One region of the Rahnella variigena genome, then DNA from elsewhere that is predicted to be linked to it. Evidence: predicted binding sites of a transcription regulator. Region 1 holds the regulator's gene; each other region holds the start of a gene.

Region 1 (10,999 bases):
TAGCGCCTCGTCCGATATCCGACACCAACAGAGGAAATTTAGAAGAACGCCTGCGGGCACAAGTCACGCAGGAAAATCATCCTTGAAAAACGTACTAGAAAAAATAGTGTGACGCATTCCGCGCGTCCGGTTTAAGTATGTAATAAAAGTTTTGTAAAAATGCTATTTTATTGGGTTTTGTTGAGTATAGGCTCGCCGGCAGGCATTCTCAATAGTTAATCGTCACGAATGAAAATGACCAGTAAGTGATTGTAACTTATGGTCATTATAACGATTAACTTTCAAGGCTTACTCAGGCTTCCTGCTCCGACTTTTGCTCTGTATATTGCGGATTTTTGTGCCGCACAGACATCCACCGGCCCAAAACTACCAACAATAGTGTAGACAGCATGGTGGTGACTGTCGCTATTAATGGTTGCGCAATAAATGCGGAAACCAGCAAACTGGCGAGGAAACACAATCCCAATTGCAGGGTATTTTGCAACGCAGCCGCTTTCCCTGTATTAGCAGGAAATGGCATTAATGCATTTGCCACAACAATTGGATAGATTGCGCCATTCACCAGAGCCATGAAACAGAACGGGATCAACAAGCTCACCAACCCGGCATCAGTGAACATGGCGACACAGAACAGACCCGTAACACTCAGACCATATCCTGTCAGCAGCCAGGGTAAAATTTTATTCCCATCTACCTTACTGATAAGCAACCGGCAGCCGAAACCACCGAGCAGGAAAGCGATGGTCTGCGGAACATAGCTCAGGCCAATCACGCCCGGCGAATAACCCATATCACTCAGAATAAACGGTGAACCTGTCAGCCAGGCAAAGAAACCGGCGGAACAGGCAGCGTAAATCATGACATTACCGCTGTAAACGCGCGACTTCAGCAACGTGCCAAAGCCCGCTTTTTCGTCAGATTTGTGTTCTGCCGGCTTATTTTCCCGCAGCGTGAAGGTGGCGATAAGCAACAGGGCGGCGACCGCAGTCAGCAGGGCAAATATCGCTTCCCAGTCAAAATGATTGAGCACCCAGGCGCCAAGCAAAGGAGCCAGCGCCGGCGAAAGTGCCACTAAAGGCATAATGCTGGCGAAGGTTTTTTTAGCGACATCCGCTGAAAAACGGTCCACCACGATTGCCTGCCAGGTCACTGCGGCGGCACAGACGCCCATGGCCTGTAAGAAACGCAGCGCCAGAAGGGCGCGCACGTTCTCGACCCAAATCACGCCCAGGCAGCCGACGGCAAACAGTGTCAGACCGAGCAGTAAAACCGGTTTGCGGCCAATGCGGTCTGACAGCGGTCCCCACAGCAATTGTCCGATGGCGAATCCGCCGAGAAAAATACTCAGGCTGGCGCTGATCATTCCCGGACTGGTCATCAGGCTAGTTTGCATTGCGCTGAACGCAGGAAGGTACATATCTGTGGCTAAAAAGCCGAGCATGCTCAGGCCAGCCAGATAGAGCATAAATCCAAAGGAGGGTTTCATTATTATCTCGTTAATTTATTTATTGCAGATGATTTGATGCAGGGATCTGTTCGGAGGCAGATTTTAACGCTTTGATAACAGCGTTGTGAAACGTTAATATTTGCACTCTGCTATCAAAAATATTGAAGGCTAAAATATGTGGTCAGAATACGCTCTGGAAGTCGTTGATGCGGTGGCAAGAACCGGAAGCTTCAGTGCGGCGGCACAGGATCTACATCGGGTGCCTTCTGCCATCAGCTATACCGTTCGTCAGCTCGAACAATGGCTGGCGGTGCCCTTGTTTGAACGTCGACACCGCGACGTCGTTTTAACGCCAGCGGGCAAAGTTTTCGTTGATGAAGCGCGGGTTCTGATAAAAAAAATGATAGCTACACGACGCCAGTGTCAGCAGGTTGCCAACGGCTGGCGGGGCGAGTTACGTATTGCTGTCGACAGAATTGTTAAACCGGCAAGAACCCGGCGTCTGGTGCTGGATTTCTATCGTCATTTTCCTGATACGGAACTGATTATTCATTCCGAAGTGTTTAATGGTGTGTGGGACGCACTGGTTGACGGACGTGCTGATGTGGCAATCGGTGCGACGCGGGCGATACCGGTTGGTGGTCGTTTCAGTTTTCGCGACATGGGGTTTATGGACTGGCACTGCGTGGTCAGCCCGCAGCATCCGCTGGCGCAGTTACCGGGTGCGCTCAGTGATGACCAGCTCAGGCCTTATCCCGCATTGTGTCTTGAAGATACCTCGCGGACGTTGCCCAAGCGTGATACCTGGACACTCGATAACCAGCGGCGTCTGGTTGTGCCGGACTGGACCTGCGCGCTTGAATGTCTGAGTGAAGGTTTATGTGTGGGAATGATGCCGGTACATCGCGTGAGCCATCGCATTGAGCAGCAGACATTGCAGGTTCTGGCGCTGGAGAATACCTTCCCTGACAGCCCGTGTTGCCTGACGTGGGACCAGAGTAATCCGTCACCTTCACTGGCGTGGTTGCTGGAATATATGGGTGATACAGAAACGATGAACCGTGAATGGTTGCGGGACTGAGAAATAAAACGCCTGCAAAAGCAGGCGTTATAAAAGATTAAAGGCAAACATTAACGGCGATAGTCACGGTACGGGCCATCGGCCACCGAACGACGCTCAACCAGTTTCGGATGCACCTCGATGGTCTGTGATTCTTCACGTTTGCTGACGATGCGGTCGAGCAACATAGTAAAGGCCATCTCACCCAACCGTTCTTTCGGCTGATGGACGGTCGTCAGTGCCGGAGAGAAGTACCGCGCATTACGCACGTTATCGTAACCAATCACCGAAATATCTTGCGGGACGCGCAATCCGAGTTCATCAGCGGCGCAAATTGCGCCCATCGCCATGACATCACCCCCGCAGAAGACGGCGGTGGGGCGTTGTTTCTGCATCAGAATCTTATGCATCGCCTGATAACCTGACTCCGGCTCGAAATCGCCCTGAACCACCCATTCTTCGCGAAGCGGGATATTGGCTTCCGTCAGCGCTTTGACAAAACCCTGGAAACGACCGCCGCCGGTGTTACGCGCCAGTTGTCCCGGGATCACGCCAATATCACGATGCCCGCGTTCGATCAGATAGCGTCCGGCCATATATCCGCCTTCGAAAGCATTGTCGATAATGCTGTCGGTGAAGTTTTTGCGCGCTTCGCCCCAGTCCATGACCACCATCGGAATCGAACGATACTCTTCAAGCATATTAAGTAATTCATCAGGGTATTCCGCGCACATGACCAGCAGACCATCGACGCGTTTTTGCGCCAGCATTTGCAGATAGGCCTGTTGTTTTTCCAGATTATTGTGCGAGTTACACAAGATCAGCGTATAGCCTTTGGAGAAGCAGCTGTTCTCGACGGCTTCAATCACCTCGGCGAAATAGGGCGCTTCACTGGAGGTTGCCAGCAGACCAATCGTCTTGGTGTTATTCACTTTAAGACTACGGGCTACGGCACTCGGCGAATAATGTAGCTCTTTAATGGCAAGCAGCACCGCTTCCCTGGTTTCTTCGGCGACGAAACGTGTTTTATTGATGACGTGCGACACGGTTGTAGTGGAAACGCCAGCGCGCTTTGCGACATCTTTAATCGTTGCCATGTAAAGAATGACTCCTGAACTTCCGTGCTTCAGCACGTTAGCATTATGTTAATCGTTTGCTTGCGCTGATTACACTGCGGACATCTAAAAGGGCAGTGTAATCATTGGGTGGATTCTTCAGAATGAGGCGTGAAATGCTCTCGGGTGAAATCGACCGGCACACAGGCGTGTTAACCGACAATTTTCTCTTATAATGCATGAAAGTGGAAGTAAAATTGTCATGTTCACATTTTCATTCAGCAGAAGATTTTAAAAGTGAATTATGCGAAAATGCGTTGGCACACATTTAGTGTGGCTAAAAGAAACGCCACAACTTGATCCGAAAGGGGGTTTGATGGACAGCAACCTGAAATTATCGTTGATCACCACGGTATGCGCTTTGCTCATGATTATCGCTTTCAGCTTCACGGCAGTGATGAACTAATCTGGCACTAAGACAGTAGTGAGACGCAACAAAAAAGGGCGATACCTTTCACAGGAATCGCCCTTTTCAATTTTACGCAGTGACCGTTACCGCCGATACTCTTCCCTGCAGAAACTCTTCGTTAAGTGCTATTCAATGGCTGATTAGCGAAACTTCAGACTTAACGAATTGTTTATTATCGGATTGTTTTTGGGGTCATTACCCGACGTGCGCCAACATAGTGGTCTTGCCAGTAATCATCGCCCAGTGAGGTGATTTTGATGTCTTCACCGGTTCTTGGCGACTGAATGAATTTGCCGTTGCCAACATAAACACCCACATGATCCGCTGCGCCGCGGTTGTTGATTCTGAAGAACACCAGATCACCGCTTTCAAGTTCGCCGCGTTTCACCGGCGCTGCATCGCGCAGGTGGTACATCTCGTTTGCCGTGCGCGGCATTTTAATGCGGATCAAATCTTTATAAGCGTAATAGACCAGACCGCTGCAATCAAAACCGGTATTCGGAGAAGTTCCTCCCCAGCGATAAGGTTTGCCGACCTGGTGCATCAGCTTAGTCATCGCCGTTTGTTGTGCGTGCTGATAGCGTTTTTTATGTGTCGCACTCAGCGTAATAGGTTTGGTGTCTTCTTCGCGTAATTTTTTACCTTTACGGTGTCGGCCATACGCTTCTTTCTTGCTGACTTTTTCACTGCTGTTTTTGGCAAGCGCTCGTGATTTAGTGGCTTTATCTGTCTTTTTCTCGGCCCGCGTTGTCCTGAGTGTTTTTTCTTTTTTGCTTTCGGCCCGGGTTGTTTTAACGCTTTTCTCAGAAGTTGTCTTGCGCCTGACCAGTTCGGTGCTGCTGACCTTCTTCGATTTTGATGTTTTTTCCTGAGTCTTTTTCTCTGTCACCGGTGCGACTTTTGTTTTTTTACTGGTTTTCGCAGCCACTGTTTTTCGCTTTCGCCTTTCTTCCGGCGTCAGGGAATTAACATGACTCTTTCGCTGATCGGCAGAGACGCGGGTCTGTGGCGACGCATGAGCCATATTAAGAAACAGCTGGGTAAAGAGCAGCACAAAAAGCGTGAACAGTAAGCGCATAGCTTCGTTACCATGAGTGGTTGGGTTAAACATCAGGGATGTCAGAGTATTGCCTAAAAGAACCCGACAAAAAAGCACGAATTGACTCGATTCTAGATCATATTGTGAGAAAAAGTTAATAGCTTTTTTTATGTCGAAATATCCGCCATTTTTAGTCAAAAAAATAACCGTTTTTCATCAGGTTAATATTTGAGATAAAGAATGCGATTTGGCAAATCTGACATTATCGTCGAACGGCAAAAATGTTATTCTCGATGAATCTTTAAATATGTGATGTTCAGCGCAGCCGCCAAAAATTGTTTAATAAAATGCCAGTATTGAGAAAGACCCCACAAAAAATGGCGTTTTTATCTGATGGCTGGCGTCGTTACAATAGAAAGTATTGTGTTTGCGCACCGTTTTTGGGTGCCGCGCGTGATGAGTAATGACCGTGACAGCCTGTACCGGCTTGAGGAAGCAAGAAATGACTACTCCAACTATTGAAAAAATTCAGAAGCAAGTTTCTGAAAACCCGATCCTGCTTTACATGAAAGGTTCTCCAAAGCTGCCAAGCTGCGGTTTTTCCGCTCAGGCTGTTCAGGCGCTTTCAGCCTGTGGCGAACGTTTTGCTTATGTTGATATTTTGCAGAACCCGGATATCCGCGCAGAAATGCCAAAGTTTGCTAACTGGCCAACTTTCCCGCAGTTGTGGGTTGATGGCGAACTGGTCGGCGGTTGTGACATCGTGGTTGAGATGTTCCAGCGCGGCGAACTGCAGCAGCTGATTAAAGAAACTGCTGAAAAATACAAATCTTCTGAAGAGTAATTCTAAGAAGGCCGCCGTCCTTTGAGGAGGGTGAAAACAAAAAGAGCGACATTGCGTCGCTCTTTTTTATGTCTGGATCCAGCCAGCCGTACGGATTACTGCTGATTTTCCTGCTGCGCGGCTTCGTCTTCCGCTTCTTCTGCAGTCAGGGGCAACGGCCAGCCGCCAAGACGCTTCCAGCGGTTCACCAGCTCACAGAACAGCTCAGCAGTGCGTTCTGTGTCATACAGTGCAGAGTGAGCCTGACTGCTGTCAAACACCATTCCCGCGCTGATACAGGCTTTTGCCAGCACCGTTTGCCCGAGCACCAGTCCGCTTAACGCCGCAGTATCAAATGTGGCGAAAGGGTGGAACGGGTTACGTTTCAGCCCGGCGCGCTCGGCTGCCGCCATCAGAAAACTGTGATCGAAATTCGCGTTATGCGCCACGATGATTGCGCGGTTACAGTTTTGCTCTTTCATCCCTTTGCGGATGACTTTAAAAATCTCGTGCAGGGCTTCATATTCACTGACTGCGCCGCGCAACGGGTTGGTCGGATCGATACCGTTAAACGCCAGCGCTTCCGGCACCAGTACCGAACCTTCAAAAGGTTCTACGTGGAAATGCACGGTCTCATCGCTTTGCAGCCAGCCGTCCTCATCCATCTTCAATGTGATTGCTGCAATTTCCAGCAGCGCATCGGTTTGGGCATTAAATCCGGCAGTTTCAACATCAATGACTACCGGATAAAAACCACGAAAACGGCCTCTCAGGGCGTTAATGTCACTATTCTCGGCCATTAGTTTCTTATCTTCATCGAATTCAGCGCGCATTATGACAAATTTTGCCGTTCGTTGCAGGGCTGCGGCAAAAATTGGGCAATAAAAAAGGGCGCATTTGCGCCCCTTTCAGCATTCAGGGGGATCAGTTGCCCAGACCCTGGCCCGCATGTTTGGATTCGATCAGCTCGATTTTGTAACCGTCCGGATCTTCAACGAATGCGATAATGGTGGAGCCGCCTTTAACCGGACCGGCTTCACGGGTCACTTTGCCACCCGCATTACGGATGTCATCACAGGTTTGTGCCACGTTATCGACACCCAGAGCGATGTGCCCGTAAGCGGTGCCGATGTCGTAGCTGTCAACGCCCCAGTTGTAGGTCAGTTCAATGACTGCGCCTTCGCTTTCATCGGTGTAACCGACGAATGCCAGGGAGTATTTGTATTCAGTGTTTTCGCTGGTGCGCAGCAGGCGCATGCCTAACACATCGGTATAGAAGCTGATTGCGCGTTGCAGATCGCCAACACGAAGCATGGTATGGAGTAAACGCATAGGTTCCTCTTTATTTGCAGGATGAGAATTATCGGTTCAAGCCTAACTGATAGAGACCATTTTGTCTGTAAAACGACGCTCGGTTGCTGAAGGCCTGAACAAAAAAAGCAGCAGAAGGAGGGCCTCTTCTGCTGCAAGGATGGTGTTACTCTTTTTTAATCATTACAGCGTCGGGTAGTCGGTGTAACCCTGAGCACCGCCGCCGTAAAAGGTTTCTGGTTGTGGATCGTTAAGCGGAGCGTGGGATCTCAGGCGTTCAACCAGATCCGGGTTAGCGATATAGCTGCGACCGAAAGCCACGGCGTCGATGTAACCTTTTTCGATAAGTTCTTCGCCTTTCTCAGCGGTATAAGCGCCGGCCCCGACAATCACGCCCTGATAATGAGCGCGGATCACCGCACGGAATTCAGCCGAGTAAGGTTTACCGCCTGCCCAGTCAGGTTCAGAAATATGCAGATAAGCGAGTTTACGTTTGTTCAGCTCATCCAGCAGATAGATAGCTGCCTGCTCCTGATCTTCACCGTTATCCAGCCCGTTAAACGGACCCATTGGTGAAATACGGATACCCACACGGTCTGCGCCGATAGCGCCGATAGCGGCATCGACCACTTCCAGCGTCAGGCGGGTACGGTTTTCAATGCTGCCGCCGTATTCGTCTTCACGCAGGTTAGATGCCGGAGACATGAACTGGTGCAACAGGTAACCGTGCGCCGCATGCAGCTCAATGTAATCAAAACCAGCCTCTGCAGAACATTCTGCCGCGTGGCGGAAATCGTTGATGATCCCCGGGATTTCGCTCAGTTCAAGCGCGCGCGGTGTCGGGCAATCGACACGAATGGCGTGGCCTTGCTCATCGCGCAGGCTGGTGCGGGTTTCAGGATTCACAGCAGAAGGCGCAACCGGCGTCTGGTTATCCGGCTGAACGCTGTTATGAGAAATTCGGCCCGTGTGCCAAAGCTGAACCGCAATGTGGCCATTTTTCTGATGCACACCTGCGACGATTTTTTTCCACGCAGCCACTTGTTCTGGCGTGTGCAGACCCGGCGCACCGGCATAGCCTTTCGCCTGGAAGGAAACCTGAGTAGCTTCGGTAATGATCAGGCCGGAACTGTGGCGCTGCGCGTAATATTCGCCCATCAGCGGGGTAGGGATGTCACCCGGTTCGATGCTGCGCAGGCGGGTAAGGGGCGCCATAAAAACACGGTTAGGCAATGTATTTTTGCCGACAACAATGGGGGTGAAAAGCTTGGTCATTTCAATAACTCCGGATTTAATGGACTGATCGTTATGGCATTAAGGAACATAATTCCCGCTACACGATCGTTTCGCAATGCCTCTTTCTATCGTATCTGGCCTCTGCCTGACTACGCGCCCTGTGCCTTTTTGCAGATCCTCTTGCAGGATGAACAGAAAACGTCTTGAATAAAAGTTCACCGTTATTTACGGAGGACGCGTGGCCCAGCAACTTGAGTTTTTCGAAATCCCCAGTCCGTGCCGTGGCATATGTCAGGCCGATGAACGCGGTTATTGTCGCGGTTGCCTGCGCAGCCGTGAGGAACGTTTCGGCTGGATGAAAATGACGGATACGGAAAAGCGCCATGTTCTGCGGTTATGCCAGCAGCGTCTTTTACGTCAGCAGCGGGCCGGAAAGCAACCCGACGAACCTTTGCCGGAACAACCGGAATTGTTCTGATTTTTCATCCCGGCCGCCAGCGTCGTGACGGCTGTCTGCTTCTTTGTAATTCTTACGCCCCGCATCAATACAGCGCCGCAGGCGTTGTGTATTCTGTCGGTCGAAAATCAAAAACTTAAGGGATTCAAAATGGAAGCGCGTACCCTGATTTCTCCTCAAGGCCCGGTATTCTCAAAATTGATTTGCGGTTACTGGCGTCTGATGGAATGGAACATGACGCCGCAACAGATTCTGGCCTTCATGGAACAGCATATTGAGCTGGGCATCACCACGGCCGATCATGCGGATATTTACGGAGATTATCAGTGCGAAGCCGCGTTCGGCGAGGCTCTGCGACTCAAGCCTTCCCTTCGCGAAAAAATGCAACTGGTCAGTAAATGTGGCATAGCAACACGGGCCAATCCTGATAACAAAATCGGTCACTACATTACAGATACAAAGTACATCGTGGAACGTGCCGAGAAATCGCTAAGTAATCTGCATACCGATTATCTGGATTTGCTGCTGATCCATCGCCCGGATCCGCTGATGGATGCCGATGAAGTGGCTGAGGCATTCACGCAAATGCATAAAAGCGGCAAAGTAAAACATTTCGGCGTTTCTAACTTTACTCCGGCTCAGTTCAGCCTGTTGCAGTCACGCCTGCCGTTCCAGCTGGCGACGAATCAGGTGGAAATTTCCCCGATCCATCAGCCGGCGATCCTCGATGGCACCTTAGATCTCTGCCAGCAATTGCGTATTAAGCCGATGGCGTGGTCCTGCCTGGGTGGCGGTCGTTTGTTCAGCGACGCAGAGTTCCAGCCGCTGCGCGACGAACTTCAGGCGGTGGCAAACGAAATCGGTGCCGATACGATCGAACAGGTGGTTTACGCCTGGGTGATGCGTCTGCCATCTCAGCCTCTGCCGATTATCGGTTCGGGTAAAATTGAACGTGTGAAATCAGCCTGTAAATCATTGTCACTGGACATGACCCGTCAGCAATGGTTCCGCATTCGTAAAGCTGCTCTGGGCTACGACGTTCCTTAATCGCTTCTGCTTCAGGCTGCATATCCGCAGCCTGAAGCATTAAGCACAGAAAGGTCAGGCAGGTTTGGTGGCAGTGACCACCGGCGCTGCAGGACCCTCATCCGAAGAAATGGCTTGCTGCAATTGAGAAAGCGAGCAATAGAGACGCCAGATTACCCCTGCAAGTTCCCGCGCCGCCGGTTCAGGGTGATGCGCCAGTGAATTGCTCATCCGCAGTAGCTCCGTCAGCGTAGCATCCAGATTTTCGTGGCTGACCCCGCGTTCTGTCATGACGCCTTTCAGGCAATGAATACACACGTCACGCACCGCGGAAAGCGGATCCGAACGGGTTTCCCATTCACGTAACTGCCAGACAATGTGGCTGCAATTGAGCAGCACTACGCCCCAGCGCAGCAGCCAGGTGCGGGAGAGCTGATCTTTACTTTGACTGAGCTGATTCATCCGGTGGTAAATCAGCGATTCAAACTGGAAATGGCTTAGCGAAGGTTTGCGGCTGAGCTGATCCATAAAATCACGGCGCAGGGCGCGGATGATGCGGCGACTTTTACGTTTATCCGAACTTGGCCTCAGGACCTGAAACGCGATACCCGCCAGCATCACACCGGCAATCTTGGCCACGCCGTCGTTCATAAATGACTGATAGTCGAAATCCGGCGGGTTAGTGACCGCTAAAAACGATCCCATGAAGACAATCATTTGTCCCCACAAACCGGCGTAACGTTTGTACTGCAATTTCATCATCTGCATCGTGACCAGCATCGGCAGGAAGAAAGCGCAGAATACCCAAAAGTTGTCGATCTGAACCATCAGCCCGAACTTGAGCAGAAAACAGCCGACAAACAGTAAGCCCAGCGATTTAATTAACAGAGTGACGCTGCTGATAGGGGAGGCCGTCGAAGAATAAAGCACGCAACTGACAGCGGTCAGCGCCACCGCACCCGCGCCTGAATCCCACTGTGTGCCCATCCAGAAAGCGCAGCCAATCACAATACACAAAAAGGTGCGCAGTCCGTTATACGCGGCTTCCAGCGTGTCGGTGTGTTGCGCCAGATGGC
Region 2 (10,999 bases), 790 kb from region 1:
GCTTTGCCACCAGCCTGATGGATTTCATCGATAACAGATTGTGCTGCGGTTTCGTTATTCAGGTAATTTACACCGACGGCGTAACCCTGCTGCGCAAGAAGAAGAGCCGTTGCACGGCCAATGCCGCGGCTGGCGCCGGTGACGAGAGCGATTTTCATTGAATACTCCAGTGGGGGAAGTGAGCAAAGTGCTTACACCTCCCCCTGCGAAGGAGGAGGTTGGGAGGGGGTTTTAAGGACTAACACTTTGACAAAGCAAACTTTAATTTTTGGATTCTTACCTTAATACCCCACCCCAGCCCTCCCCTTGGCAGGGGAGGGAGCAGACCGAGTTTTTAATTCCCCACCCTTCTCAGAGAGGAGCAGAACGGAGTCTTACTCGTAATCTGACATCGGTACACACGAACAGAACAAATTCCTGTCCCCGTACACGTCATCCAGACGTTTCACGGTCGGCCAGTATTTATTGTCGTAACCGGCCGGGAATACCGCCACTTCGCGGGTGTACGGATGGTTCCAGTCACTGACCAGTTCATTCTGCACGTGCGGCGCGTTCACCAGCGGGTTGTCTTCCAGCGGCCATTCGCCTTTCGCTACACGGTCGATTTCACTGCGAATTGCCAGCAGCGCATCAATGAAGCGATCCAGTTCCACTTTGCTTTCGGATTCGGTCGGCTCAACCATCAGCGTACCGGCAACCGGGAAGGACATGGTCGGCGCGTGGAATCCGTAGTCGATCAGACGCTTGGCGATATCCATTTCACTGATACCGGTCGTCTCTTTCAGCGGACGAATATCCAGAATGCATTCGTGCGCCACACGGCCATCACGGCCGGTATACAGCACCGGATAGGCGTCTTTCAGACGGGTCGCGATGTAGTTGGCATTCAGAATTGCCACCTGGCTGGCTTGTTTCAGACCTTCCGCGCCCATCATGCGGATGTACATCCAGCTGATTGGCAGGATGGAAGCGCTGCCGAACGGAGCCGCAGAAACCGCGCCGTTTTGGGTCAGCACGCCGTCAATCTGCACCACGCTGTGACCCGGAACGAACGGAGCCAGATGTGATTTCACACCAATCGGGCCCATGCCCGGACCGCCGCCGCCGTGAGGGATACAGAAGGTTTTATGCAGGTTAAGGTGCGAGACGTCCGCGCCGATGTAACCCGGAGTCGTAATGCCGACCTGCGCGTTCATGTTCGCGCCGTCGAGATAAACCTGACCGCCGTACTGATGCACAATCTGGCAAACTTCACGGATGGTTTCTTCGTAAACGCCGTGCGTTGACGGATACGTCACCATGATGCATGACAGTTCGTCGCCCGCTTTCGCGGCTTTCTCACGCAGGTCACTCAGGTCGATGTTGCCCTGTTTGTCACACGCGACTACCACCACGGTCATGCTCGCCATTTGCGCGGAAGCCGGGTTGGTACCGTGCGCTGAACTTGGGATCAGGCAGATGTGACGACCGCTTTCGTTACGGCTTTCGTGGTAACGACGAATCGCCAGCAGACCGGCGTATTCGCCCTGTGCGCCGGAGTTTGGCTGCATACACACAGCGTCGTAACCGGTGAGCTGAACCAGCCATTGTGACAGCTGACCAATCATTTGCTGATAACCGCCAGCCTGTTCTGTCGGACAGAACGGGTGCAGCTCGGCAAATTCCGGCCAGGTAATAGGGATCATTTCTGCCGCAGCGTTCAGTTTCATGGTGCAGGAACCCAGCGGGATCATCGCCTGATTCAGCGCCAGATCCTTTTTCTCCAGACGGTGCATATAACGCATCATCTCGGTTTCGCTGTGGTACTGGTTAAATACCGGATGGGTCAGAATCGGATCCACACGCTGCATCGCCGCAGGAATAGAGTTGCTGTCGGTCGATGCAGCTTTATCCAGTTTGTCGATATCCAGACCGTTGTCGTCACCCAGCAGGGCAGCAAACAGAATCTGAACGTCTTCGCGGGACGTCGCTTCGTCCAGAGTGATACCGACTGCGCCGTGAATGTCAGTACGCAGGTTCAGACCGAAACTCAGCGCGCGTTCCAGCACGGCGGCTTTGTCTTTAACTTCAACGGTCAGCGTATCGAACCAGCTGTTATGACGCAGCGTCAGGCCGCCCTGTTTCAGGCCAGCGGCCAGAATGTCGGTCAGACGATGAATGCGTGACGCAATGCGTTTCAGGCCTTCAGGGCCGTGGAATACCGCATACAGGCTGGCAATGTTCGCCAGTAAAACCTGCGAGGTACAAATGTTGGAGTTGGCTTTTTCGCGGCGGATATGTTGCTCGCGTGTCTGCATCGCCATACGCAGTGCAGTTTTGCCCGCGGCATCACGGGAAACCCCGATGATACGGCCCGGCATGGAACGTTTGAATTCGTCTACGCACGCGAAGAAGGCCGCGTGCGGACCGCCGTAGCCCATCGGCACACCAAAGCGTTGCGCGGAACCGAAGACCACGTCTGCGCCCTGCTTGCCCGGTGCGGCCAGCAGAACCAGCGCCATAATATCAGCGGCAACGCTGGTAATAATTTTGCGGGATTTCAGTTCGCCCAGCAGCGCGGTGTAATCATGAACTTCGCCGGTGGTGCCAACCTGCTGCAACAGCACGCCGAACACGCCTTCCAGCTCGAGCACTTTTTCCGCTTTATCAACGATGATGTCAAAACCAAAGGTTTCCGCACGGGTGCGTACCACATCCAGCGTTTGCGGGTGCACGTCGTCCGCCACGAAGAAACGGTTAGCGTCTTTCAGTTTGCTGGCACGTTTTGCCAGCGCCATCGCTTCGGCGGCGGCAGTCGCTTCATCGAGCAAAGAAGCAGAAGCCAGATCCAGACCGGTCAGATCTAACGTCAGTTGCTGGAAGTTCAGCAATGCTTCAAGACGGCCCTGCGACACTTCCGGCTGATACGGCGTGTACGCGGTATACCAGCCCGGATTTTCCAGCATATTGCGCAGGATAACCGGCGGCGTCAGCACCGCGCTGTAACCCATACCGATGTAGGATTTATAACGCTGGTTCTGGCTGGCAATGGCTTTCAGCTCAGCCAGCGCCTGATGTTCCGTCACGGCATCGCCGACGGCCGGTGGCCCCGGCAACTGGATATCGACCGGAACGATCTGCTGGATCAGCGCGTTTAAGGAATCCGCACCGACCGTTTCCAGCATTTGCTGTTGCTGCTGAGAAGACGGACCGATATGGCGGCCGATAAAGGCTTCGCTGTGTTCGAGTTGGCTGAGAGTCTGAGTCATTTGCTACGCATTCCTGAAATCTGCTGGAGGTGTCTTGGGATACTGACAAAAGCTACGGGTCGGGATCTGCCCCGCAAGCGGCTTGCGGGGCGGGTAAACAGTGTTTAATTAGTCTTCAATGGATGCTGAATAGGCATCTGCATCAAGCAGCTTAGCCAGTTCGCTTTCGTCTGACGCTTTAATCTGGAACAGGAAACCGGTGCCGTATGGCTCGCTGTTGACCAGCTCCGGAGAACCTTCCAGTTCGCCGTTAACTGCAACGATTTCGCCGCTGATTGGAGAATAAATATCTGACGCCGCTTTGACGGATTCAGCTACGGCACAGTCTTCACCGGCAGCCACTTCGCGACCGACTTCTGGCAGATCAACGAAAACCATGTCGCCCAGTAATTCCTGCGCGTGTTCGGTGATGCCTACGGTGTAAACGCCGTTGCCTTCTGAACGTACCCACTCGTGGGAAGAGGCGTATTTCAAATCTGCTGGAACATTGCTCATGTTATTTTCTCCAAAAAAGTGCTTAATTCAGCGTTAACTGGATAATTTTTATTACGAATTCTTTACTGCACCAGCGGTTTGCCGTTACGGACAAAACCTGGCTTAGTGACTTTTACCGGCATTTCGCGGTTACGGATTTGCACAATAGCGTTTTCGCCAATGCCCGCCGGAACGCGCGCCAGTGCAATGCTGTAGCCGAGCGTCGGAGAGAATGAGCCGCTGGTGATCACGCCTTCCAGCGTGTTGCCCGCGCTGTCGGTGAATCGCACCGGCAGTTCGTTACGCAATACGCCTTTTTCGGTCATCACCAGGCCAACCAGCTGTTCAGTGCCCTGCTCACGCTGTCTTTCCAGTGCGTCACGGCCAATAAAGTTACGGTCTTCCGGGAGCCAGGCGATGGTCCAGCCCATGTTGGCCGCCAGCGGTGACACGCCTTCGTCCATTTCCTGACCGTAGAGATTCATGCCAGCTTCCAGACGCAGCGTGTCGCGCGCGCCCAGACCGGCGGGTTTCACGCCTGCGGCCAGCAGTTTCTGCCAGAAATCCGCCACCTGCTCTTGCGGCAGCGCGATTTCATAACCCGCTTCGCCGGTATAACCGGTGGTGGCGATAAACAGATCGCCCGCCTGAACGCCAAAGAACGGCTTCATGCCCGCGACCGCTTGTTTTTGTTCAGCGGTGAACAAGGTTTCCGCTTTTTCTTTCGCCTGCGGCCCCTGCACAGCGACCAGCGCCAGATCATCACGCACCGTCAGTTCAACAGCGTACGGTTCTGCATGCTGCGAAATCCATGCCAGATCTTTCTCGCGTGTAGCGGAGTTAACCACCAGACGGAAATAATTTTCGTTGAGGAAGTAAACGATCAGGTCGTCGATCACGCCGCCGGACGCATTGAGCATGCCGGTGTACAGCGCTTTGCCGGGAACGGTGAGTTTGGCGACATCGTTCGCCAAAAGATAACGGAGGAATTCACGGGTACGGGCACCGTGGAGATCGACAATGGTCATGTGCGAGACGTCAAACATACCGGCATCCTGACGCACGATGTGGTGTTCATCCAGCTGGGAGCCATAATGCAAAGGCATCATCCAGCCGTGGAAATCGACCATACGCGCGCCGCACGCAACATGTTGTTCATAAAGCTGAGTCTGCTTAACCATCTTATTCCTCATTTAATTAAGTGCATAAACAGCACACCGCGCAAACGATACCCTCGCTCGAACTTACCACTGAATCTCCCTGCTAACCATAAGTTAAAATATGCAGAGCGGGATAAATGTCAGTGATTTCACAAGGGCATTGTGCAGAGTTTTTGACTGGCAAACTGGGGTTTGTGACGCAAAATCTACAAATAAACATCAAAAGTGTCGATGTTATATAACGACAAGGCCGGATTTCTCACCATTTGCAGAATGAGAAATCCGGCCCCGGATTAGAAAATGTAATGGAAAAACTGAGCTGAAATTAGATTATTTCAATCGAAGTGAATCGTCCTGTAACCACTCAGGTAAATCATTCAGCCCCATCGCCTGACGCACCAGTTTCGGTTTCACGCCCGGCAGAGAATCCGCCAGCGTCAGGCCGATATCCCGCAACAGTTTTTTGGCAGGATTGTCACCGGCAAACAGTTCGCGGAAGCCCTGCATCCCTGCCAGCATCAGCGCGGCGCTGTGTTTGCGGCGTCGCTCGTAACGGCGTAAATACATGTGCTGGCCGAAATCTTTGCCTTCTTTTTGCAGTCGTCTGATTTCAGATGCCAGTTCTGCGGCATCCATGAAACCTAAGTTGACGCCCTGACCGGCCAGCGGATGCACGGTATGCGCCGCATCGCCCACCAGCGCCAGACGTGGTCCGGCAAAGCTGCGGGCATAACGACCGGTCAGCGGGAAGGTCAGGCGCTCGCTTTCTAAGGTACAAATACCCAGACGCAGGTCAAAGGTACTGGCGAGGATTTTGTTGAACTCTTCAGGCTCCAGCGCGCTCAGGCGCTGTGCTTCATCCGGCGAAACTGACCAGACAATAGAAGACAAATGGGTATCGGCCAGCGGCAGAAATGCCAGAATGCCTTCGCCATGGAAGACCTGGCGTGCAACAGACTGGTGCGGTTCTTCAGTGCGGATGGTCGCAACCAGTGCATGATGGCGATAATCCCAGAATGTCAGCGGGATATCCGCGTGCTGACGCAGCCACGACTGCGCGCCGTCCGCGCCGACCACTAACCGTGCGGTGAGCTGACGATCATCGCTGAGGGTGATAAACGCCTCGTTTTCGCCCCACGCCACATTTTTCAATGTAGCCGGCGCGAGCAAAGTGATGTCGGAAGATTTTTCCGCACGCTGCCACAATGCGCGATGTATCACCTGGTTTTCAATGATGTGGCCGAGATGGCTGAAACCGTACTCTTCGCCACGGAACGCGATTTTACCGAAGCTGTCGCGATCCCAGACTTCCATCCCCTGATAGGCATTTGCACGCTGAGCAATAATGTTGTCCCAGACGCCGATATATTTCAGCAGACGTTCACTGGCAGCATTAATAGCTGAAACCCGCAAACCCGGCTGGTCCGGTAGCGGTGAATCGAGATCCGGCAGCTTGTTTTCCAGCACCGCCACGCGCAGACCGCTGCCCTGTAAACCACACGCCAGCGCCAGACCAACCATTCCGCCACCGGCGATAACCACATCAAAAGATTGCATAATTTTTCCTGTAAGGCTTAACGGTCAACCCAACCTAAAGTTCTGCGGGTAAACGCATCGCGCAAGGGCGTAATGCCTTCCATCGCCAGTAAACCGAGATTACGTCCGACCATTAACGGCAGCCAGCGGTTGGCAAATAGGTGGATCAGGCCATCGGTCACGCCGACGGTTGCCTGCTGATCGGGCTGACGACGCTGCTGATAGTCACTCAGTACGCGGTAACTGCCGACATCGCTGCCATTCGCCGTCGCGTTAGCCAGCGTTTCCGCCAGCGTCATGACGTCACGCAGCCCGAGGTTAAAGCCCTGTCCGGCAATCGGATGCAGCGTTTGTGCTGCATTGCCGACCAGTGCCAGACGATGGCTGATATGACTGTTGGCTTGCTGTAATTGCAGCGGATAGCTGAAACGTTTACCGGCCTGTTTTATGGTGCCCAGACGCCAGCCAAATGCTTTTTGCAGCTCGCTGAGGAACTGCGCTTCGCTCCAGTGATCAATCTCTTCTTTCGCTTCGCGCGGATGACACCAGACCAGCGAGCTGCGTCCATCGGACATCGGCAGCAGTGCCAGCGGCCCGTGTTTTGTGAAGCGCTCAAAAGCACGATTGTGGTGCGGCTCGCTGGTTGCCACGTTGGCAATGACAGCGATCTGACCATAATCCTCACGCTGCCAGCCAATATTGCAGGCTTTTGCCAGCGAAGAATGCGAACCGTCCGCGGCGACAAGCAGCTGCGCGGTCAGCGTTTCACCGGTATCAAGCGTGACACTGGCAGAATCCTGAGAACGCGCGACATCGGTGACTTTTGCCGGGCAATGCAGCGTGACGCCGGGGGCATTTTTCAGCATGGCAAACAGCCGTTTGCCGACTTCATGCAACTCGACCACCTGCCCGAGCGCTTCCACGCCGTAATGCGCGGCATTGAGATTCACAAAAGCCGCATGACCGCGATCACTGACGTGGATATCACGAATTGGCGTGGCAATAGCTTTCAGGGCCGGCCAGATGCCAGCACGGGCTAACTGCTGGCAGGTGCCCTGCGCCAGCGCAATCGAGCGGGCATCAAAACCAGGATGTCCATGATGTTCCGGCGCAGTGGCTTCCACCAGGTGCACCGGCAAACTGCCCTGCGTCAGCGAGGAAATCGCCAGCGCCAGCGAGGCACCGGTCATTCCGCCGCCAACAATGACTATGCTCATATTATTTCTGTGCCGCCGCCATTAATGCTTCAATTTCATCGGCTTCTTTCACCACATCGCCGGTCAGAATTTCAATGCCGGTGGCGGTGATCAGAATGTCGTCTTCGATACGGATACCGATGCCACGGTAAGCTTCGGGTACGTCCGCGTCCGGCGCGATATACAGGCCCGGTTCAACGGTCAGTACCATGCCAGGTTCCAGCGTACGGCTGCGATCTGCCGAGCCGTAATGACCCACGTCATGAACGTCCAGCCCAAGCCAGTGCGATAAACCGTGCATGAAGAACTGTTTGTGCGCCTGCTCAGCGTAAAGGGTTTCAACGTCGCCCTTCATCACGCCGAGTTTGATCAGGCCTTCAATCATCACGCGCACTGCGGCTTCGGTTGCGGCCTGAATGCTGCTGCCCGGGCCGAAGACTTCCAGCGCTTTGTATTCTGACGCCAGCACGATGTCGTAGATTTCGCGCTGCGCTTTGCTGAATTTGCCGTTCACCGGGAACGTACGGGTAATATCACCGGCATAGCCCTGATATTCACAACCGGCGTCGATCAGCACTAAATCGCCGTCACGCAGTTCGCATTCATTTTCGGTGTAATGCAGAATGCAGCCGTTTTCGCCGCCACCCACGATGGTGTTGTAGGACGGATAACGCGCGCCGTGACGGTTAAATTCGTGATGAATTTCGCCTTCAAGCTGATATTCAAACATGCCCGGACGGCATTTTTCCATCGCACGGGTATGCGCCAGCGCGGTAATGTGTCCGGCGCGGCGCATGATGGCGATTTCTTCCGGTGATTTGAACAGGCGCATGTCGTGCACCCACGGACGCCAGTCAATGACAGTCGCAGGAGCAGAGAAATTCTGGCGGAAGCCTTTGCGCAGTTTTTCCATGGCACGGTTTACGATTTCATCGGCATAGGCGTAATCGCCTTGCGCGTGATACACCACATCAAGGCCGTTGAGCAGCAGATGCAACTGGTCGTTGATGTCGTCAAAAGGCAGCGCTTTGGTCACGCCAAGTTTGGCGGGCGCGGCATCCTGACCTAAACGACGGCCAAACCAGATTTCAGCGGTGAGATCACGCACACGGTTAAACAGTACGCTGTGGTTATGATTTTCATCACTTTTCACCAGGATAAGCACCGCTTCCGGTTCATTGAAACCGGTGAAGTACCAGAAATCACTGCTCTGACGATACGGGTATTCACTGTCGGCACTGCGTGTTGCTTCCGGCGCAGAAAAAATTATCGCAGCGCTTCCCGGTGCCATCTTCGCTAACAGCGCCTGACGACGATTCTCAAACTCTTGCTGAGTCATCACCTTCTCCTGAAATCGTTTTAATGTGTGCAATGTTCGGTTAATGCCATCAACCACTAATGCAATGTACGGTGGTTTTCCGCAGCCGTCGGGCGGCTGTGACCAAATTCACCAAAGCAAAGAATCGCCGCGACGCGAACGTATTCGACAACTTCCTCTAAAGATTGCGCCAGTTGTTCCTGATCTTCATCTTCGTCGTAACCGAGTTGCGCGATGCTACGCAAATCATCGATAGCTTCACCGACTTCGCCTTTCACTTTAGCAAGTTTAGGCTGCATCATGCCCAGACCGAGCAGGAAATGGTTCACCCATCCGGCCAGCGCATCGGCACGCTCAAAGACGTGTTTGTCATCGTCAGGCATCAGCATTTTAAATTCAAAGCTGTCATCTTCGAGGGTATCTGACGTCACTTTGCGCAGTTGTTGCAGCAAATCTGCCAGCGTGTGCGGGAAGGCCATGCCTTCGTTTGTCAGGTCATGCACCATCGTCAGCCAGCTGCCGTCGCGATTGCCACCGCACAGCAAGCCACTGATCAAACCGTGCATTTCTGCTGCGGTTAAAGCAACCGATTGTTGTTTCAGGTTTTGATCCAACGAATCGTAAGTAGGGTAAGTATTCTCAATAGACATGCGCATTCGCCATCGTTGGTCGGTTAAGTTCGTGTTATGCTACCACCAAGGTCTGTCGTAGTACCAGATTAGCAGCCCGCTATGGCGTGGTATAAGGCATGAATGGCACGCCCTGAACAATCGGGCAGCAGTCAGCCGGTCATGGGGTTGTAACCTGGTATTGAGATAGTTATAGTGGCGCCCGCTTCCAACATCCTGCGCCAGGTCGTAGTGGTCACGTTGGGGCGGACGAATAAATCAGCAGGAAGGTGGCATGTCTGCACAACCGGTAGATATTCAAATTTTTGGTCGCTCTTTACGAGTGAATTGTCCGCCAGAACAACAGGAAGCACTGAATCTGGCAGCTGATGATCTTAATCAGCGGTTGCAAGATCTGAAAGTTCGCACTAGAGTCACCAATACAGAGCAACTGGTTTTCATCGCGGCATTAAACGTATGTCACGAACTTGCTCAGGAAAGGTTGAAAACGCGCGACTATGCATCCAATATGGAACAACGCATTCGGATGCTGCAACAAACCATCGAGCAAGCTTTGCTCGAACAAGGCCGGATCTCTGAACGTGAAGGGGCGCCTTTCGAATAACACGCGTTGCTGACTGACTGGTCACAGGTCGTCAGAAACGGTAAAAAATTTCTCTGAGATGTTCGCCAGCGGGCCCGTCCCCTGAGCCGATAATTAGTACCAACAGAATGTGATGATCCGTAATCGGTGCGCATGCTCGGTCCGTCCGAGAAGCCTAAAGACTGCGACAGCACGTTCACCTTGAACCATGGGTTCAAGGGTTACAGCCTGCGACGGCATCTCGGAGATTCCCCTTTCTTTTCGGTACATCCCTTTCTGGTGTTTGTATCTATGTCCTACACTCCTCAGTTCTCTTCAGCCCGACAAATTATCCGTACTGAAATTCGCCAACGCAGAAACTCTCTGACCGCTGAGCAGCAAACGCATTTTGCCCATCAGGCCGCAGAGCGTGTCGCCACGCATCCTGAGATTCAATCCGCAAAAACCATTTCCGTCTTTCTGTCTTTTGATGGCGAGCTGGATACAGCCCCCCTGATCGACCGCTTATGGCGCGAAGGTAAGCAACTTTGCCTGCCGGTCCTTCACCCTTTCTCTGCGGGTAATCTGCTTTTTCTGCGTTATACGCCCGAAACACCGCTGGTCCGCAATCGCCTCAAAATCCTTGAGCCGCAGCTGGACGTCACCCAGGTCATTCCTTTATTACAGCTGAATATCATCCTGACGCCACTGGTCGCCTTCGACAGCACCGGGCAACGTTTAGGGATGGGCGGCGGCTTTTATGACCGTACTCTGGAAAACTGGCAGGAAGGCGGGCCGTATCCGATAGGTCTGGCGCACGATTGCCAGCATGTCGATGCGTTGCCGACAGAACACTGGGATGTGCCGTTACCTGAA
Region 3 (10,999 bases), 1.5 Mb from region 1:
TGGTCTTCCGGCGTGCGGGTTTTTCACCCGCATTATCGTTACTTATGTCAGCATTCGCACTTCTGATACCTCCAGCAAACCTCACAGTTCACCTTCGACGGCTTACAGAACGCTCCCCTACCCAACAACGCATAAGCGTCGCTGCCGCAGCTTCGGTGCATGGTTTAGCCCCGTTACATCTTCCGCGCAGGCCGACTCGACCAGTGAGCTATTACGCTTTCTTTAAATGATGGCTGCTTCTAAGCCAACATCCTGGCTGTCTATGCCTTCCCACATCGTTTCCCACTTAACCATGACTTTGGGACCTTAGCTGGCGGTCTGGGTTGTTTCCCTCTTCACGACGGACGTTAGCACCCGCCGTGTGTCTCCCGTGATAACATTCTTCGGTATTCGTAGTTTGCATCGAGTTGGTAAGCCGGGATGGCCCCCTAGTCGAAACAGTGCTCTACCCCCGAAGATGAGTTCACGAGGCGCTACCTAAATAGCTTTCGGGGAGAACCAGCTATCTCCCGGTTTGATTGGCCTTTCACCCCCAGCCACAAGTCATCCGCTAATTTTTCAACATTAGTCGGTTCGGTCCTCCAGTTAGTGTTACCCAACCTTCAACCTGCCCATGGCTAGATCACCGGGTTTCGGGTCTATACCTTGCAACTTGACGCCCAGTTAAGACTCGGTTTCCCTACGGCTCCCCTATTCGGTTAACCTTGCTACAAAATATAAGTCGCTGACCCATTATACAAAAGGTACGCAGTCACCCAACAAAGTAGGCTCCCACTGCTTGTACGTACACGGTTTCAGGTTCTATTTCACTCCCCTCGCCGGGGTTCTTTTCGCCTTTCCCTCACGGTACTGGTTCACTATCGGTCAGTCAGGAGTATTTAGCCTTGGAGGATGGTCCCCCCATATTCAGACAGGATGTCACGTGTCCCGCCCTACTCATCGAACTCACAACGTATGCATTTTTGTGTACGGGACTATCACCCTATACTGTGCGACTTTCCAGACGCTTCCACTAACACATACGCTGATTCTGGTTCTGGGCTCTTCCCCGTTCGCTCGCCGCTACTGGGGGAATCTCGGTTGATTTCTTTTCCTCGGGGTACTTAGATGTTTCAGTTCCCCCGGTTCGCCTCATTACACTATGTATTCATGTAATGATAATGTGTCGAAACACACTGGGTTTCCCCATTCGGGTATCGTCGGGTATAACGGTTCATATCACCTTACCGACGCTTTTCGCAGATTAGCACGCCCTTCATCGCCTCTGACTGCCTAGGCATCCACCGTGTACGCTTAGTCGCTTAACCTCACAACCCGAAGGTGTTTCCACCGTCGCGCTGCGATTATTTGAGAGACTCTGTTACAGACTAATCCACCACTCAGTACTTCTACGGAGAGTGATGTTCAGCTGTAAACTTTCAATTTTCAGCTTGTTCCAGATTGTTAAAGAGCAAAATACTTCGCAGTATACTGTTTCCAATACACTCTGAAGTATTATTTAGGGGCTGTACGGTAATGGTGGAGCTAAGCGGGATCGAACCGCTGACCTCCTGCGTGCAAGGCAGGCGCTCTCCCAGCTGAGCTATAGCCCCATACAGTCACTTACAGATACCTTAATCACTAACACACCAGCAAGATGAGTTAGCCAATTTGTTCTCAGGCAAGGCGGAGTTCATACGACGTTTGCAAGTGCAAACGAGTGTGACGACAACGCAGCATGAGGACGAATTGGTAGGCCTGAGTGGACTTGAACCACCGACCTCACCCTTATCAGGGGTGCGCTCTAACCACCTGAGCTACAAGCCTATTAAGGTATTTCTGCTCGTTACTTTCTATCAGACAATCTGTGTGGACACTGCACAATGCGTATCTTGAGGTAAGGAGGTGATCCAACCGCAGGTTCCCCTACGGTTACCTTGTTACGACTTCACCCCAGTCATGAATCACAAAGTGGTAAGCGCCCTCCCGAAGGTTAAGCTACCTACTTCTTTTGCAACCCACTCCCATGGTGTGACGGGCGGTGTGTACAAGGCCCGGGAACGTATTCACCGTAGCATTCTGATCTACGATTACTAGCGATTCCGACTTCATGGAGTCGAGTTGCAGACTCCAATCCGGACTACGACATACTTTATGAGGTCCGCTTGCTCTCGCGAGTTTGCTTCTCTTTGTATATGCCATTGTAGCACGTGTGTAGCCCTACTCGTAAGGGCCATGATGACTTGACGTCATCCCCACCTTCCTCCGGTTTATCACCGGCAGTCTCCTTTGAGTTCCCACCATTACGTGCTGGCAACAAAGGATAAGGGTTGCGCTCGTTGCGGGACTTAACCCAACATTTCACAACACGAGCTGACGACAGCCATGCAGCACCTGTCTCAGAGTTCCCGAAGGCACTAAGCTATCTCTAGCGAATTCTCTGGATGTCAAGAGTAGGTAAGGTTCTTCGCGTTGCATCGAATTAAACCACATGCTCCACCGCTTGTGCGGGCCCCCGTCAATTCATTTGAGTTTTAACCTTGCGGCCGTACTCCCCAGGCGGTCGACTTAACGCGTTAGCTCCGGAAGCCACGCCTCAAGGGCACAACCTCCAAGTCGACATCGTTTACAGCGTGGACTACCAGGGTATCTAATCCTGTTTGCTCCCCACGCTTTCGCACCTGAGCGTCAGTCTTTGTCCAGGGGGCCGCCTTCGCCACCGGTATTCCTCCAGATCTCTACGCATTTCACCGCTACACCTGGAATTCTACCCCCCTCTACAAGACTCTAGCTTGCCAGTTTCAAATGCAGTTCCCAAGTTAAGCTCGGGGATTTCACATCTGACTTAACAAACCGCCTGCGTGCGCTTTACGCCCAGTAATTCCGATTAACGCTTGCACCCTCCGTATTACCGCGGCTGCTGGCACGGAGTTAGCCGGTGCTTCTTCTGCGAGTAACGTCAATGTACAGTGCTATTAACACTGAACCCTTCCTCCTCGCTGAAAGTGCTTTACAACCCTAAGGCCTTCTTCACACACGCGGCATGGCTGCATCAGGCTTGCGCCCATTGTGCAATATTCCCCACTGCTGCCTCCCGTAGGAGTCTGGACCGTGTCTCAGTTCCAGTGTGGCTGGTCATCCTCTCAGACCAGCTAGGGATCGTCGCCTAGGTGAGCCATTACCTCACCTACTAGCTAATCCCACCTGGGCACATCCGATGGCGTGAGGCCCGAAGGTCCCCCACTTTGCTCTTGCGAGGTCATGCGGTATTAGCTACCGTTTCCAGTAGTTATCCCCCTCCATCAGGCAGTTTCCCAGACATTACTCACCCGTCCGCCGCTCGCCGGCAAAGTAGCAAGCTACTTCCCGCTGCCGCTCGACTTGCATGTGTTAGGCCTGCCGCCAGCGTTCAATCTGAGCCATGATCAAACTCTTCAATTAAAAGTTCGATTTGCTTAAACAAGTTAAGCGGTGCTCAGAGATTACTTCGTAATAATTCAACTAAATGAATTACTGCTTGGTCACTCTAAGACTTGACATTGCTGTCAATAAATATTTTGCCACCGAAGTGGCTGATATCGTCTTGTGAGTGCCCACACAGATTGTCTGATAAATTGTTAAAGAGCAGTGAGTTACGCGCTTTCGCTTGCTAACTCGAGGTGGCGTATATTACGCTTTCCTCATTCAGTGTCAACCGTTTATTTCATCCGATTGCCGCTGTTTTTAATCTTTCCGACCCGGTTACTTCGTGATGTTGTTCACGTTGTTCCCTGTCGATGGAGCGGCATTATAGGGAGTTCTCAGCAGGCCGCAAGGGCTAATTTTAAGAAAAATCACTGTTTGCTGCATTACACAGCAAACACACTGCTTATACCGTGTTTTACACAGATTTATCCACAGGGGAGCAGGAATCTCAAATTTTGCGAGCGTCGCGCAATCGTTTTCGCTACAATTTCGCGCGTCAGTTTTCGCAGCCCTTTATGGGTAATAATGAAATACCGGTTGCCGGAGGGGAGTTATCCGAGCTCAGTCCCGCGTTTTCTGCAAATTGCTCTCAATAATTTTCTCTATATAAAGAGAAGGAGAGAAGAAAAGCGTCACTGAACTCCGATAACGCTCTTTACTGCGACTCCAAAGCCAAGGATACAACCACCATGCAACAATCTCGTCCAATCCGCCGCGCCCTGCTCAGTGTTTCTGACAAAGCCGGTATCGTAGAATTCGCCCAGGCCCTGTCTTCGCGTGGCGTTGAATTACTTTCCACTGGCGGAACTGCCAGTCTGTTGGCTAAAGCCGGCCTGCCAGTCACTGAAGTGTCTGACTACACCGGTTTTCCGGAAATGATGGATGGACGCGTCAAAACTCTGCACCCGAAAGTTCACGGCGGCATTCTCGGTCGTCGCGGGAAAGATGATGAAATTATGGCGCAGCATTCTATTGCGCCAATCGACATGGTGGTCGTTAACCTTTATCCGTTCGCACAAACCGTCGCTCGCCCGGACTGTTCACTGGAAGATGCAGTAGAAAACATTGATATCGGTGGCCCGACAATGGTTCGCTCGGCGGCGAAGAACCACAAAGACGTCGCCATCGTGGTGAAGAGCAGCGACTACGCTTCTATTATAGAAGAGATGGATTCCAACAGCAGCTCGCTGACGCTGGCGACCCGTTTCAATCTGGCGATCAAAGCTTTCGAGCACACGGCCTCTTATGACGGCATGATTGCCAACTACTTCGGCACCATGGTGCCGGCTTATCACGGCGATACCGAATCCGCTTCCGGACAGTTCCCGCGCACACTGAATCTTAACTATATAAAGAAACAAGATATGCGTTATGGCGAAAACAGCCATCAGAACGCGGCCTTCTATATAGAAGAGAACGTCAGCGAGGCTTCGGTTGCCACTTCTACCCAGCTTCAGGGCAAGGCGCTTTCTTATAACAACATTGCGGATACCGATGCCGCACTGGAATGTGTGAAAGAATTTGCTGAACCGGCCTGCGTCATCGTTAAACATGCCAATCCTTGCGGCGTGGCCATCGGTGACAGCATTCTGGCCGCTTACGAGCGCGCCTATCAGACTGACCCGACATCCGCTTTCGGCGGCATTATTGCCTTCAACCGTGAACTGGATGCCGAAACAGCAAAAGCCATCATCAGCCGTCAGTTTGTTGAAGTGATCATTGCGCCATCTGTCAGTGCCGAAGCTCTGGCCCTGACCGCAGCCAAACAAAACGTTCGCGTACTGACCTGCGGGCAATGGGAAGATCGTCAGAAAGCACTGGACTTCAAACGTGTTAATGGCGGCCTGCTGGTTCAGGATCGCGATTTGGGTATGGTTGATGCGGCTGATCTGCGTGTGGTTTCAGAGCGCCAGCCGACGGAGCAGGAACTCACAGATGCGCTGTTCTGCTGGAAAGTCGCAAAATTCGTGAAATCCAACGCCATTGTGTATGCACGTGACAAAATGACCATCGGTATCGGCGCTGGCCAGATGAGCCGCGTTTACTCCGCTAAAATTGCCGGTATTAAAGCCGCCGACGAAGGTCTGGAAGTCGCCGGTTCTGTCATGGCTTCTGATGCTTTCTTCCCGTTCCGCGACGGCATCGATGCAGCAGCAGCAGTAGGCATCACCTGCGTTATTCAGCCTGGCGGTTCTATCCGTGACGATGAAGTGATCGCCGCGGCAAACGAACACGGCATTGCGATGCTGTTCACCGACATGCGCCACTTCCGTCATTAATTTTCTTTTAGCGGGTGCGATGCGCCCGCTCACCGGAGTCTTCGAATGAATATTTTAATTATCGGTAACGGCGGGCGTGAACATGCACTGGCATGGAAGGCATCGCAGTCACCTCTGGCTGATAAAGTCTTTGTTGCGCCTGGCAATGCCGGTACCGCGCTGGAGCCGTTGCTGGAAAATGTGGACATCGCCGCCACTGACATCGCCGGTTTGCTGGCTTTCGCCAAAAGTCATGATATTGACCTGACCATCGTTGGCCCTGAAGCGCCACTGGTAATTGGTGTGGTGGATGCTTTCCGCGCAGCCGGTCTGAAAATCTTTGGCCCGACGCAGGAAGCAGCGCAGCTGGAAGGTTCTAAAGCTTTCACTAAGGATTTCCTGGCTCGACATAACATTCCAAGCGCTGATTATCAGAACTTCACTGAAATCGAAGCTGCGCTGGCTTATCTGCGCAGCAAAGGCGCGCCGATAGTCATCAAAGCTGATGGTCTGGCAGCAGGTAAAGGCGTCATTGTTGCGATGACGTTGAAAGAAGCGGAAGACGCCGTTCACGACATGCTGGCAGGCAATGCTTTCGGCGATGCAGGCCATCGCATTGTTATTGAAGAATTCCTCGACGGCGAAGAAGCCAGTTTCATCGTTATGGTCGACGGCACCAATGTGCTGCCGATGGCGACCAGTCAGGATCACAAACGCGTGGGTGACGGCGACAGCGGCCCGAATACCGGCGGCATGGGCGCTTATTCTCCGGCGCCGGTAGTGACCGATGAAATTCATCAGCGCGTCATGGATCAGGTTATCTGGCCGACCGTTCGTGGGATGGCGGCAGAAAACAACACTTATACCGGTTTCCTGTATGCAGGTCTGATGATCTCAGCTGACGGGCAGCCAAAAGTGATCGAGTTCAACTGCCGTTTCGGCGATCCGGAGACTCAGCCGATCATGTTGCGTCTGCGTTCAGATCTTGTGGATCTTTGCCTCGCCGGTGCTGAAGGTCGTCTGGGCGATAAAACATCAGAGTGGGATCCGCGCCCGTCGCTGGGTGTCGTGCTCGCCGCGGGTGGCTATCCTGCCGATTACAAAACCGGAGACGTTATCCACGGTCTGCCGCTGGAAGAAGCGCCAGATGGCAAAGTCTTCCAGGCCGGAACCCGCTTGCAGGATGAACGTGTGGTAACGAATGGCGGCCGCGTATTGTGTGTGACTGCGTTAGGCAAAACCGTGGAAGCGGCTCAGGCACGCGCTTATGATTTAGCAAAAGATATTCACTGGGAAGGCAGCTTTTGCCGCAAAGACATCGGTTATCGCGCTATCGACCGCGAACGTAATCAGTAATTTTTTCCGTCCCGACGATCAACAAAGGCACGCTTCGGCGTGCCTTTTCTTTTATCAAAACGGGATCAGAGGTCAGACTCTTTCGGTTCCCATTTACAGAAATCTTCATTGGCGACCAGCAACAGCTCGTTGCCCTGCGGTGCCGTCAGCCAGGCTAGCCCCAGATTATCATTACTGCGACTGGCTCGTTTCGCCAGCCAGACCTGTGAACGGACAGTGAGCGCCGGCGTCACTTGTTCACCTGCGCAGGTCGTTATGATGCCTTTGCGCCAGCGAGCCTGAACCAGGCGGACATTCCCTGCCTGCAGCGCATTGCTCAGGTCGAGGATTTTTGACGCTTCATATTTATAGCGTTCGATTTCATCAGAGGATAATTTTTCCCGACGCTCCGGGAGCTGTCGCTGCATAAAGCTGACATTGCCACCCTCGTCAAAACGCAGCATGACGCCCAAATCCGTTTTGGTGGCATGAGTTTCTTTAATCAGGTGCAATTGCCCCTGCTGGAATTCGTATCGGGTGATGATCGTATCGCCGCCGAAATAGGGGCTATAGACGTTGAGAATGGTTTGAGGCTCGTGCTGGGCGGTATCTTCACGCCAGAGCCGGTTGATTCCCTGATCAGCAACATAACCGCTGGCAAAGAATAACTCAGAACCTTTATCAGAACTACAACCCACCAGACCGAGCACCAGTAAACCTGCTACCAACCTGGGGGTGATAAACTGAAGGGGCCTAAAAACCCCTCCGCTTATTCTTTTCACTGCAAGCAATTACTTAACAGCGTCTTTCAGAGCTTTACCAGAAACGAACGCAGGCACGTTTGCAGCTGCGATTTTGATTTCTTTACCAGTCTGTGGGTTACGACCAGTACGCTCGTTACGATGATTTACCTTGAAAGTCCCGAAACCAACCAATTGTACAGCATCACCTTCTTTCAGAGACTCGGTAATAGCAGACAGAGTAGATTCAAGAGCAACTTTGGCCTGTGCTTTGGAAAGATCAGCTTTGTCCGCAATTACATCAATCAGTTGAGTCTTGTTCATAAGTTATCCTTTACAGTGTGTTTATCGTTTGCAAAGCATCGAGTGCGACGGATATGCCGATTGACAGCACCCTCCTGCATACACGCACCGATAGCCACTTTTTTTTACGCACCCCAAATGTAGACCAGACAGGGTGCGGATGTGAAGCCTTAAGGCACGACAAATCAGGCGTTAAATCACGTTTTCTTGCCTTATTGCGCTAAATTTATGCCGATGTTACTGACAGCGGCTTCACGCAGGTCAGAACGTAACCCTTTTATTAATTCCAGGTCACGCTCTTCACAGTCAGCCAACAGGCGAAAAATCTCCCATTGGATGTCCCATTCTTCTTCAACGGCAGGGATGACCTTGAGTTCTTCATCGGTCATTTCTTTACCTGCCTGAGTCATTTCCAGCATCGCGACAGTACGAATTGACGTCTCACTCACCGCAATGGCATGAGACAACGTTTCGCCGCTTAGACGCGAATGAATCAGTTCGCCTAATGCAATACACGCATCAATCGCCGGATAAACCCCGTAGAGATCGTAATCATCGGAAGAAGGCACCGCTTCCTCCAGTTTTTCGAGCTGTGAGTCAAAATTGACCTTGGCGTCTTTTACCACCAGCGTTTCCCAGATTAAGTCCAGGATACGACGGTAAAGCTGTGCTTCGCCAAACCCGGTTTCCAGGCAAAATGCCTGATAGTTCGGGTACATGCGTTCGCACAAGCTCGCCATAAACGTCACGTGTTGCCAACTTTCCAGCTTTTCGAGACGTAAATGAATTGGATTACGTAACATGAGTTGATCTCGTTAACTTTTCTGCGCGGGAGTTTACCTGAAATAAATCAATATCCCTATTCCTTGATTCCTAAAGATCATCACTCAAGCGTTGCCAGCGTTGAAACGACGCCCGGTTTGATGCCACGGCATCCGCCCAACGGGTCGGTTCCGGCAGCCGATATTGCCGCATGCATTGTTCCACCCAATAAAGAGAAGAATCCATGCTGATCCGATTACCAGGCGAGATGAACAATGGATTACAGCGTAGCTTGCTTCGCCACACCCAGCCAATCTGTTCATCGCCTTCATACAGCCCCTGACTGCTGTGTAGCGCTTCACCTAACGGCAGGAACTGCCCGCATAAACGGCTTTTCGCCACACCAATGGTCGGCACGTCAATCATCAGGCCAAAATGACTGGCGACACCGAGCCGCCGCGGATGCGCGATCCCCTGCCCGTCAACCAGAACCAGATCAGGGTGCGATGAGATTTGCTGCCAGGCTTGTAAAAGTGCGGGGAGCTCACGGAAAGAAAGGAAACCAGGAATGTAGGGCATGACGGTCGGAATGCGGGCTATCTGGTATTCGACCAGCTCCAAAGTTGGATAACTCAGAACAGCGACCGCCGCGCGGGTGACTTCACCGCCCTGCTCAAACCCGACATCCACACCGGCGATCAACGACGGTGTGGTGAATTCAGGCGGATCCTGCAGTTCAATCTGATCTGCGAGGATCCGTTGCTCTTCACGTAACGCGCGCGTGTCGATCATAATGCCATGTTACTCGTGATACTGGCGGGACAGGCTGTGTACCGCTTCCACAAAAGCTCCCGCATTTTCTGGCGGAACGTCCTGGTGGATACCGTGGCCAAGATTAAACACATGGCCATTACCTTTGCCGAAACCAGCCAGAATGGTTTCCACTTCCTGCTCAATCCGCACCGGTGAGGCGTAAAGCATGGAAGGATCCATGTTGCCCTGAATCGCCACTTTGTCGCCAACCCGACGGCGCGCTTCAGCAATATCGGTGGTCCAGTCCAGACCCAGCGCGTCACAACCCGTTGCCGCCATCGCTTCCAGCCACTGGCCTCCGCCTTTGGTAAACAAGGTCACCGGCACACGGCGGCCTTCGTTTTCACGAATCAGGACATCGACGATTTTGTGCATGTAGTTAAGAGAGAACTCACGGTAATCGCGAGGTGTCAGCACGCCGCCCCAGGTGTCAAAAATCATCACCGACTGCGCGCCCGCTTTAATCTGAGCATTAAGGTAAAGAATGACGCTGTCGGCCACTTTATCCAGCAACAGGTGCAAGGTAGACGGATCGGCGTACATCATTTTTTTAATTTTGGTAAAGGCTTTGCTGCTACCGCCTTCAATCATATACGTCGCCAGAGTCCACGGGCTACCGGAGAAACCGATAAGCGGCACTTCACCTTTCAGGTTTTTACGGATGGTACGCACGGCGTTCATCACATAGCCCAGCTCCATTTCAGGATCCGGAACCGGCAGCTTTTCGACATCAGCACGATTGGTCAGTGGCGAAGAAAAACGCGGGCCTTCACCGGCTTCGAAATACAGCCCCAGCCCCATCGCATCAGGAATGGTCAGGATGTCGGAGAACAGGATCGCTGCATCCAGCGGATAGCGACGAAGCGGCTGTAAAGTCACCTCACAAGCCAGTTCGGCATTCTTACACAGCGACATAAAATCGCCGGCTTCAGCGCGGGTTTCTTTGTACTCCGGCAAATAACGGCCAGCCTGACGCATCATCCACACCGGTGTAATGTCCACTGGCTGACGTAACAAAGCACGCAGGTAACGGTCGTTTTTCAACTCATTCATTCTTGCTCTTTCCTTCAATATTCGGGCCGCCCGACAATCATATGACGGCATTCTATCACGCAAAACTGACGCTAGACCTCGTCGTCTTCGCTTTCTGCGCGGCACTGCGCAACTGTGTCTTCAATCAGACGACGGGCAATCGTGCCGGGCGGTGGCAGCTGTGGCAGCTGGTCAAAGCGGTACCAGTCAGCGTTAAGCAGCTCTTTCGGGTCGTGTTTAATATCGCCGCTGTCGTAATCCGCCATAAATGCCATCATCAGCGAATTGGGGAACGGCCACGGTTGGGAACTG

Evidence for each region. Region 1 encodes PurR, which represses purine synthesis genes. Its sites were predicted from a motif close to CANGCAAACGTTTGCNTG; they were not measured.
Region 2: gcvT (glycine cleavage system aminomethyltransferase GcvT) is a predicted target of PurR. The motif match lies at 4,941-4,958, and genes of this name have one in related genera.
Region 3: purH (bifunctional phosphoribosylaminoimidazolecarboxamide formyltransferase/IMP cyclohydrolase) is a predicted target of PurR. The motif match lies at 3,910-3,927, and genes of this name have one in related genera.

Annotation. Positions count from the first base shown of each region.
Region 1 covers NZ_NSDJ01000001.1:2,543,132-2,554,130, forward strand. Annotated here, with positions in the region: gene punC (purine nucleoside transporter PunC) at 293-1,486, opposite strand; gene punR (DNA-binding transcriptional activator PunR) at 1,623-2,528, shown strand; gene purR (HTH-type transcriptional repressor PurR) at 2,579-3,604, opposite strand; gene cydH (cytochrome bd-I oxidase subunit CydH) at 3,939-4,028, shown strand; gene CKQ54_RS11930 (C40 family peptidase) at 4,204-5,109, opposite strand; gene CKQ54_RS25990 (hypothetical protein) at 5,464-5,592, shown strand; gene CKQ54_RS11935 (Grx4 family monothiol glutaredoxin) at 5,573-5,914, shown strand; gene rnt (ribonuclease T) at 6,010-6,726, opposite strand; gene gloA (lactoylglutathione lyase) at 6,818-7,225, opposite strand; gene nemA (alkene reductase) at 7,388-8,485, opposite strand; gene CKQ54_RS11955 (DUF1289 domain-containing protein) at 8,679-8,918, shown strand; gene CKQ54_RS11960 (aldo/keto reductase) at 9,048-9,944, shown strand; gene CKQ54_RS11965 (FUSC family protein) at 9,999-10,999, opposite strand, start outside.
Region 2 covers NZ_NSDJ01000001.1:1,754,492-1,765,490, reverse strand. Annotated here, with positions in the region: gene CKQ54_RS08060 (SDR family oxidoreductase) at 1-158, opposite strand, end outside; gene gcvP (aminomethyl-transferring glycine dehydrogenase) at 375-3,248, opposite strand; gene gcvH (glycine cleavage system protein GcvH) at 3,357-3,743, opposite strand; gene gcvT (glycine cleavage system aminomethyltransferase GcvT) at 3,806-4,903, opposite strand; gene ubiI (FAD-dependent 2-octaprenylphenol hydroxylase) at 5,213-6,439, opposite strand; gene ubiH (2-octaprenyl-6-methoxyphenyl hydroxylase) at 6,457-7,635, opposite strand; gene pepP (Xaa-Pro aminopeptidase) at 7,637-8,953, opposite strand; gene CKQ54_RS08025 (YecA/YgfB family protein) at 9,010-9,582, opposite strand; gene zapA (cell division protein ZapA) at 9,836-10,165, shown strand; RNA gene ssrS (6S RNA) at 10,213-10,396, shown strand; gene CKQ54_RS08010 (5-formyltetrahydrofolate cyclo-ligase) at 10,436-10,999, shown strand, end outside.
Region 3 covers NZ_NSDJ01000001.1:1,057,566-1,068,564, reverse strand. Annotated here, with positions in the region: rRNA gene CKQ54_RS04960 (23S ribosomal RNA) at 1-1,307, opposite strand, end outside; tRNA gene CKQ54_RS04955 (tRNA-Ala) at 1,517-1,592, opposite strand; tRNA gene CKQ54_RS04950 (tRNA-Ile) at 1,730-1,806, opposite strand; rRNA gene CKQ54_RS04945 (16S ribosomal RNA) at 1,878-3,420, opposite strand; gene purH (bifunctional phosphoribosylaminoimidazolecarboxamide formyltransferase/IMP cyclohydrolase) at 4,134-5,723, shown strand; gene purD (phosphoribosylamine--glycine ligase) at 5,769-7,058, shown strand; gene CKQ54_RS04930 (DUF1481 domain-containing protein) at 7,124-7,777, opposite strand; gene hupA (nucleoid-associated protein HU-alpha) at 7,829-8,101, opposite strand; gene CKQ54_RS04920 (YjaG family protein) at 8,293-8,883, opposite strand; gene nfi (deoxyribonuclease V) at 8,954-9,634, opposite strand; gene hemE (uroporphyrinogen decarboxylase) at 9,644-10,708, opposite strand; gene nudC (NAD(+) diphosphatase) at 10,780-10,999, opposite strand, start outside.